DNA from 2 places in the Halomonas flagellata genome. Region 2 is predicted to be linked to the other one. Evidence: riboswitches for the same ligand, from Rfam matches in the RefSeq annotation. Region 2 holds a riboswitch; the other holds the start of a gene.
What was found. A riboswitch is a leader RNA that binds a small molecule or an ion and turns the genes downstream of it on or off. The one in region 2 is predicted to bind thiamine pyrophosphate.
Positions count from the first base shown of each region.

Region 1: linked by a shared signal. The riboswitch ahead of thiE (thiamine phosphate synthase) and the one ahead of tenA (thiaminase II) in region 2 are both predicted to bind thiamine pyrophosphate.

Region 1 covers NZ_JAKVPY010000031.1:6,544-10,957, forward strand. The annotation lists gene MKP05_RS18980 (ABC transporter substrate-binding protein) at 1-457, opposite strand, end outside; gene MKP05_RS18985 (DMT family transporter) at 950-1,825, shown strand; gene thiE (thiamine phosphate synthase) at 1,832-2,449, opposite strand; TPP riboswitch at 2,481-2,581, opposite strand; gene dauA (C4-dicarboxylic acid transporter DauA) at 2,693-4,414, opposite strand, start outside.
Region 2 covers NZ_JAKVPY010000014.1:19,924-24,337, forward strand. The annotation lists gene MKP05_RS12545 (porin) at 292-1,413, shown strand; gene MKP05_RS12550 (hypothetical protein) at 1,424-1,750, shown strand; TPP riboswitch at 1,888-2,015, shown strand; gene tenA (thiaminase II) at 2,093-2,761, shown strand; TPP riboswitch at 2,857-3,006, shown strand; gene thiC (phosphomethylpyrimidine synthase ThiC) at 3,098-4,414, shown strand, end outside.

The DNA of each region.
Region 1 (4,414 bases), on a different contig from region 2:
GGGTGGTGGAGTGGGCGAGCAGCGCCGGCAGCGGCGCGAAGGCGCTGTCCAGGCTTATCACCACCTCGTCGCCGTCGGCCTCGATGGCGGTGATCGGCGCCGAGTCGAGAATGCCCGGCTTGGCCAGGGCGTGCTCGAGGCTCGAGACGACGGCCTCGGCGGTGACCGGCGAGCCGTCATGGAAGCGGGCGTCGTCGCGGAGGGTGAAACGCCAGCCGAGGCCATCGTCGGCCTGGTGCCAACGGGTGGCCAGCCCCGGCGCGGGTCGGCCGTCGGCGTCGGTGTCGACCAGGGTCTCGGCGACCCGCATGCGGCCGAACACATAGCCCGAGGTGGCAGGGTCGGCGCCGGTGATCTCCCAGGGGGCGACGATATCCAGGCTGCGGGCATCGGCCAGGGCAGCGGTGGAGCTCAAGGCCAGGGCGAGGCCGGCGAGTAGGGGGCGGGGAGGCAACATCTTTTGCAGTCTTCCTTGGTGGGTATGTCGTTGAAAGCGGTGTCGGTGGCGTCGGTTCGGTCGCCTGATCCGGGGCGAGCCATCCGGGGTGGGTCAGCCGGGGTCCAGGGCCAGCAGCAGGCGCGTCCGCCGGGGCCTCGGCCGTGCCAGTCCAGGCGGCCATGGCGAGTCTCTCTTCCACGAATAATAAAGGTTACTATATAACATAACAATTCTTGCTTGGGACAATGCCCCTGGGGGTGAGCGTGTTGGAGGTCGCATCCGTGTCTCGCGGCGGCGGGCGCAGGGCCTGACGTCGGCCAGCACTGTCATGCGTGCCGGGGCTCGGTGAGTCCGGGAGCGAAACGTCATGCGCGTGGCAATCGGCGACCCGGTGGTTGCCGTTTGTCTGCTAACCTCCTAGCCTGACGTCACGATCACGCCCCGTCGGCCTCCTGGACCGGCGGGGTGGTTTTTTGGGCGCCGGCTAGCCGGAGGGGCGGGGAGGGCTCCATGTCATCGTCGTTGAAGGGCATCCTGTTCATGTGTGCGGGCGTCTTCTGCCTGGCACTCGGCGACGCCATCGCCAAGTGGCTGGGCGAGGTGCATTCGCCGCTGCAGATCATCTTCTTCCGTACCCTGGTGTCGCTGCCGCTGATCGCGCTGCTGGCGCATTTCGGCGGCGGCCTGCGCAAGCTGCGCACCCGCCGGCCCGGCGTACACCTGGCCCGCGGGCTGATCTACACCGGCACCATGGTCTTCTTCGTGCTCGGCCTGACCCTGCTGCCGCTGGCCGAGGCCACGGCCATCGCCTTCGCCGCGCCGCTGTTCGTCACGCTGCTGTCGGTGCCGCTGCTCGGCGAAAGGGTCGACCGCCAAGTGCTGGCGGCCTCGTTGCTGGGCTTTGCCGGGGTGCTGGTGGTGGTGCGGCCGGGCGGCGAGGGTTTCCACTCCGGCGCGCTGGTCATGCTGGCCGCGGCGGTCTTCTATGCGTTGCTGATGATCACCTCGCGGCGCTACGGGGGCCGCGAGCATCTCTGGGCCATGGTCTTCTACATCACCCTGGTGCCGCTGATGGTGACCACGGTCACCCTGCCCTGGGTGTGGCAGACGCCGCATCCCTGGCACTGGCTGGGGTTTCTCGGCTCGGGGATCGTCGGTATCGGGGCGACGGCGTGCATCACCCTGGCGTTTCGTTTCGCGCCGGCGGCCATCGCGGCCCCCTTCGACTACAGCGCCATGCTCTGGGCGGTGCTGCTGGGCTGGTGGTTCTGGGGCGAGATGCCCGACCTCTGGGTCTTCGTCGGCAGTCTGCTGATCATCGGCAGCGGCCTGGCGATCGCCTACCACGACCGCCGCACGACCCTGAAGCGCCGCCCCACCTCTTGAGTGCCATCAGTGCCGGGTGAAGAAGGCCCGGGCGGCGGCCTCCGGGTCGGGTTGGCCGCAGATCGCCGAGATCACCGCCAGACCGTCGGCCCCCGCCGAGCGCACCGCCGCGGCATGCTCGGCCTTGAGGCCGCCGATGGCCACCGTGGGCAGGGGGCTGGCGGCGACCAGCGCGGCCAGGCCGTCGAAGCCCAGCGGGCGCGCGTGGTCGTGCTTGGTGGGGGTGGCGAACACCGGGCCCAGGCCCAGGTAGTCCAGCGGGCCCGGATCGAGGCGAGCGAGCTGCGCGTGGGTCTGCACCGAGAGCCCGAGGATCGCCCGCTCGCCCAGGGCGGCACGGGCGGCGGCCACGTCGCCGTCGTCCTGGCCCAGGTGCAGGCCGTCGGCCCCGGCGGCCAGGGCCACCTCGGGGCGGTCGTTGATGATCAGTGGCACGCCGCTGCCGGCGAGTGCGGCCTTGAGGCGGCGGGCCTGGTCGATCAGCTCGGCATCGGAGGCGTGCTTGTCGCGCAGCTGCACCAGGGTCACGCCGCCGCGCACGGCGGCGACCACCGTGTCCACCAGCCCGCGGTCGGCGCAGAGGCCGGGGTCGGTGACCAGGTAGAGGGAAAGGTCGATTGGCATGCTGTCCTCCCGGGCGCGGGACGTGCAGGCTGGCGGGAGCTGCACGACTCCCTACGCCGGCATTATCCGGGTCAGGTTCCGAGGGTGCGTCTCAGCCGTGGCGGTATCGCCGCGGCGCCCCTGTCGTCAGGCCACCACTATCCCTGCCCGCTTCCTGGCTGTAAAGGCAGGTTGTCTAGAGGCGCCGTCTTAAGAATCGCTTAAGGCGGGATGACCGTTGCATGTCAGCGGCGGCGCCGCCCTTCAGGCGGTGCGGGCGAGCCAGCGCAGGGCCACCTTCCGGGCGTGGGCCAGCTCTCGGCAGTAGGTCAGCCGGCCGGCCGTCCGGCGGATGCCTGCACGGCGCAGCTTGACGAGGATCCGCGCCGGCAGGCCGACCAGCACCAGTGCGACCCCCTCGCGGTGCATCTCGTCGATCAGGGCCTTGAGGGCCACGATGGCGGTGCCATCCATGCTCGGCACGTCATGCATGTCGAGGATGACGATCCGCACTTTCGGGTCCACCAGGTGCAGCGAGGTGAGCGCCTTCTCGGCGGCGCCGAAGAACAGCGGGCCGTTGATGTCGTAGAGGGCGACCTCGCCGGGCAGCTCGTCGATGGGGGCATGGGACCCGGTATCGACGCGCAGGGTCTGGGTCAGCAGCGACATGCGCCGGATGAACAGGGCGGCGGCCAGCCCGATGCCCACGGCCACCGCCAGCACCATGTCGAAGAGCACGGTCAGGGTGAAGCAGGTCAACAGGATGGCCACGTCACCCGGCGGGGCCGAGCGCAGGGTGTGGAGGAAGTGCCGGGCCTCGCTCATGTTCCAGGCGACGATGAACAGCAGTGCCGCCAGCGCGGCCATCGGCACCAGCCCCAGCAGGCCCGCCAGGGCGACCACCGCCAGCAGCACCACCAGCGCATGCACCACCGCCGCGATCGGCGAACGGGCGCCGCTGCGGATGTTGGTGGCGGTCCGGGCGATGGCGGCCGTGGCGGTGATGCCCCCGAACAGCGGCGCGACGATGTTGCCGAGCCCCTGGCCGATCAGCTCGGCGTTGGGGTCATGCCGGGTCCGGGTCAGTCCGTCTGACACCATCGCGCACAGCAGCGACTCGATCGCCCCCAGCATGGCGATGGCGAAGGCGGGGCCCAGCAGGGCACGAATCAGCGCGAAATCCAGCACCAGTGGCTCACCATCCGCGCCGGGCAGCCGCCAGGGGGCCGCGAAGCTCGGCGCGATCGGGGGAATGCCACTGCCTGTCTCGCCCTGTGCCTGCCAGGTGAAGCGCGAGGCGATGGTCTCTACCTCCGCGCCCGACCCGGCCAGCCAGAGGTTGACCCCGTAGGCGGCCAGGGCCCCGACCACCAGGCCGACCAGCGGCGCGGGGATGGGCAGCCCCAGCCGCGGCCAGAGCAGCAGGACACCCAGGGTGAAGGCCCCGATCCCCAGCTCGAGCGGATCCAGGCCGGGCAGCGAGACGGCGATCCGTCCCAGATTCTCGACGAAGTGCTCACCCAGCTGCTCGACCTCCAGCCCCAGGAAGTCGGGCAGCTGCAGCACGGCGATCACCACCGCGATCCCCGCCGTGAAGCCGAGCACCACCGGATAGGGCACGTACTGGATGAGGCGCCCCATGCCGGTGATGCCGAGGACCACCAGGATCACCCCGGCCATCATCGAGGCGATCAGCAGGCCGCCCAGGCCGTACTGCTGGACGATGGGGAAGAGGATGACGACGAAGGCCGCCGTCGGACCCGAGACATTGAAGCGTGAACCGCCGGTCAGCGCGATGATCGCGCCGGCGACGATCGCCGTGTAGAGCCCGTGCTGGGGAGGCACGCCGGTGGCGATCGCCAGGGCCATGGAGAGCGGCACGGCCACGGTGCCGATGGTCACGCCGGCCAGGATGTCGCGGCGCAGGTCGACCAGGCCGTAGCCGTCTCGCCAGGCCGCGCGCAGGCCGGTGGCGATGCCGGGAAG
Region 2 (4,414 bases):
ACGAAAAGTCGCATTATGACGTGTATATGACTTCGATATCTTCTATTTGGCCAAGCTTGGCAGAGTGTTTCTTTTCGACGCTCAGGAGAAGTGAGCCTGGCATCAGGCGCACCTAGCTTCAGGCGCATAATAAGCACAAAGGACTCGGAGAACTCTATTCGGCACTAGACACAGAACATAGGCGCAGACATCCATAACCCCGCACCATTCCAGTGGAGAGTGAAGCAGCAGGCCGGCGCTCAGCCCCCAACAACCGACGCTCTTGTATCAACAACCATGGAGAGTTTACTCATGACAAAGCAATTCGTCACCCTGCAGCACCTTGGTGCGTTGTCCGCCGTCGCGCTGCTCGGGGTTTCGGGAACCGCATCGGCCATCGAAGCCGAGATCTCCGGCCACGTGAACCGGGCGATCATGGCTTACGAAGACGGCGAGGACTCACAGACCGCGTTCGTCGACAACGAGACCAGCAACAGCCGCATGCGCTTCCGGGGCTCCGGCGAGATAATGCAGGGGGTGAGCGCCGGCGTCTTTGGCGAATGGGAGATCGTCTCCACCAATTCCAGCGAGGTCACCATCGACACGACAAGCAGTGACAATAGTGAATTCCAGATCAACAAACGCCACCTGGACGCCTTCGTCGAGGGGGGCTTCGGCAAGGTCAGCCTGGGGCAGGGTGATGGCGCGGCCAATGGCATCGCCGAGATCGACCTCTCCGGCACCTCGCTGATCAACTATGCCGGCGTGACGGACATCGGCGGTAGCATCGCCTTCCAGGAGGGCGGCCAGCCGTTTACCGCGAATGGCGCGGTAGGGCAAGCCAGAATCCGGGATACCTACAGCCAGTTTGACTTCGAGAGCCGCTTCGACCGGGTGCGCTACGACACGCCGAGCGTCGGCCCCTTCGACTTCGCCATCGCCACCGGGACCAAGAGTGATGACGACGACACCACCGACGCGGCAGTGCGCTACGGGGCCACCTATGCCAACGGTGCGCAGATCGCCGCAGGGCTTGGCTATTCCGCGCGTTCCAGGGGTGGCGACACGGGAACGGTGGAGACCTTCGGCGGTTCGGCTTCGCTGCTGCTTGCCAACGGCCTGAACTTCACCCTCCTCTACACTCAGCGGGAGGATGATGCCGACCTGGATGCAGACACTGTCTGGGGCAAGGTCGGCTACAAGGTGGGCCATCACGCCGTCACCGTCGACGTGGGCCAGACCAACGATCTGCTGGGCGGCGGCGCCTTCGACTCCGAGAGCACGGTGTACGGTATCGGCTATACCTATATGCCGGTCAACTGGGCAGAATTCTATGCCGGCGTGAAGCAGCATCAGCTGGACGTGTCACTGGCCAGCGTAAGCGACCCTGATGACATCAACATCGCCACCGTCGGCACCCGACTGAAGTTCTGAGGAGGCGACCTTGAAGTACGCGCAACCGCTTCTCCCAATGATTCTCACCGTGGGCCTGCTGACTGGCTGCGCCGGTCAGCCCACGGAGTTCCGTTCCGACCGGGAGACGCCAGAGGGGCCAGGCATGCTCTCCGGCGAAGAGGGAGGGTGGGTACTGTTCGGCGAGAAGCGCCGACAGCGGAGCGAAGAGTCTTCATCCGGCGGGCCACTGCCGGATGAAGGCGAGTTCCGCGAATACCAGGAGTGGAAGGAACGGGCCCGGGAGTCCGGCGAGTACGAGGAGTTCCAGGACTGGCTGCGCTGGCGTGAATATCGCCGCTGGCAGGAGGCGCAGTAGCACCTCAGCCGCCCCTTTCAGGGCATAACGGCAATCACTCAACATCTGAACGATATGATGGTAATCATTTCCAAGAAACCTTTGGATATCACGACCTAAAGGCTGGCAAGTCACGGCCAGCCTGCTAGACTGGCCTCCAACGCTTGACGGGGTGCCGGTGAATCCGGCTGAGATGGCGCAGACTGACCGCAAGGTCATCACAGCGCTGGTCCCGTGGAACCTGATCCGGTTGGTACCGGCGTAGGGAATCAGGCGGTGGGATCGGCCACGCAGCACCTTCTTCGGCCCTCCCCCTCCTTCTCCTCGCCAGTGCTCCGGATCGACGCTTCGACCGGAGGCAAGATGGGCTACCGCTTCGACGACCTGACCGCCGCCTGCCAGCACGACTGGCGCGCCTACATCGAGCACGACTTCGTGCGCGAGCTCGGCGCCGGCTCACTCGCGCATGACGCCTTTCGCCACTACCTGCAGCAGGACTACCTGTTCCTGATCCACTTCGCCCGGGCCTATGCCCTGGCCGCCTACAAGAGCCGCACCCTCGCCGACCTGCGCCAGGCCCATGAGGGGCTCAAGGCGATTCTCGACGTGGAACTCGATTTGCATGTGAGCTACTGCCGCGACTGGGGCATCGACGAGGACGACCTGGCCCGGCTGCCGGAGGCTCGGGCAACGCTGGCCTATACCCGTTATGTGCTGGACACCGGCAACCGCGGCGACCTGCTCGACCTGCACGTGGCGCTGGCCCCCTGCCTGATCGGCTACGGCGAGATCGCGGGCTGGCTGGGTGCCCAGTCTTTCACGGTACGCGGCGAGGCCAACCCCTATGACGCCTGGATCGCCATGTACGAGGGCGAGGAGTTCCAGGGCGCCATGCGCGCCGAGCTCGACTGGTTGAATGCACGCCTGGCCGACGTCACCCCGGCACGCTTCCAGGAGCTGTCGGAGGTGTTCCGCGACGCCACCCGCCTGGAGATCGATTTCTGGCAGATGGGGCTGGATCGGGCTTTCTGACCTCCAGAGGCCCCTGGCCCCAACGCCACCCTCCCGCTGGCCCTGGTCAGGCCAGCGGGTGACGTCAGACTGGTGATCACGTGATCGCCCGACCACCACGCTTGACGGGGTGCCGTTGACGACGGCTGAGATCATGCCTCCCGCCACAAGGCGACAGCATGGATCCCGTTGAACCTGAACTGGCTAATTCCCTGTTTTCAAGGACAGGAGAGGGTACCAGCGTAGGGATCAAGCGACACGCCGCCATGGCGCTCCATGCCTGGCCGCCCCTGTCCTCCCCAGCTGTCCTCCCTGACAACAACCCCAGACGTGACCATCCCCAAGGGAGAACAACCGATGAGCAAGACCCAGCACTTCCTCGCCGAGACCGCCAAGGTCGACGCCGCCGCCGTCCAGCCGCTGCCCGGTTCGCGCAAGGTCTATGTGGAGGGTACGCGTCCCGATATTCGCGTGCCCTTCCGCGAGATCGCGCTGTCGCCGACCAAGACCTCCGGTGCCGACGAGGAGAACCCGCCGCTGCTGGTCTACGACACCTCGGGCCCCTACACCGACCCCGCGGCCGAGATCGACCTGCGCCGTGGCCTGCCCGAGCTGCGTCGTGCCTGGATCGAGGAGCGCGACGACACCGAGTTCCTCGATGGGCCGACCAGCGAGTACGGGCAGCGCCGTGCCAACGACCCCATGCTCGCCCAGTTGCGCTTCGACCTGACACGCACGCCGAGGCGCGCCAAGGCCGGCCGCAACGTCACCCAGCTGCATTACGCCCGCCAGGGCATCATCACCCCGGAGATGGAATTCATCGCCCTGCGCGAGAACCAGCGCCGCCAGGCCCTGGGCACCGAGGAAGTCGAGCGCATCCTCGGCCACCAGCACCCGGGCCAGGGCTTCGGCGCCCGCCTGCCCGAGGAGATCACCCCCGAGTTCGTGCGCCGGGAAGTGGCCGAAGGCCGGGCGATCATCCCCAACAACATCAACCATCCCGAGTCCGAGCCGATGATCATCGGCCGCAACTTCCTGGTGAAGATCAACGGCAACCTGGGCAACTCGGCGGTGACCTCCTCCATCGAGGAGGAGGTGGACAAGATGACCTGGGGCATCCGCTGGGGCGCCGACACCATCATGGACCTCTCCACCGGCCAGAACATCCACGAGACCCGCGAGTGGATCATCCGCAACGCCCCGGTGCCGATCGGTACCGTGCCGATCTACCAGGCGCTGGAGAAGGTGGGCGGCGTGGCCGAGGACCTGACCTGGGAGGTGTTCCGCGACACCCTGATCGAACAGGCCGAACAGGGCGTGGACTACTTCACCATCCACGCCGGCGTGCTGCTGCGCTACGTGCCGCTGACCGCCAAGCGCGTGACCGGCATCGTCTCGCGGGGCGGCTCGATCATGGCCAAGTGGTGCCTGTTCCACCACCAGGAGAGCTTCCTCTACACCCACTTCGAGGAGATCTGCGAGATCTGCAAGCAGTATGACGTGGCCTTCTCGCTGGGTGACGGCCTGCGTCCCGGCTCGGTCGCCGACGCCAACGACGAGGCCCAGATGGCCGAGCTCAAGACCCTGGGCGAGCTGACCCACATCGCCTGGAAGCACGACGTGCAGGTGATGATCGAGGGCCCCGGCCACGTGCCCATGCACCTCGTGAAAGAG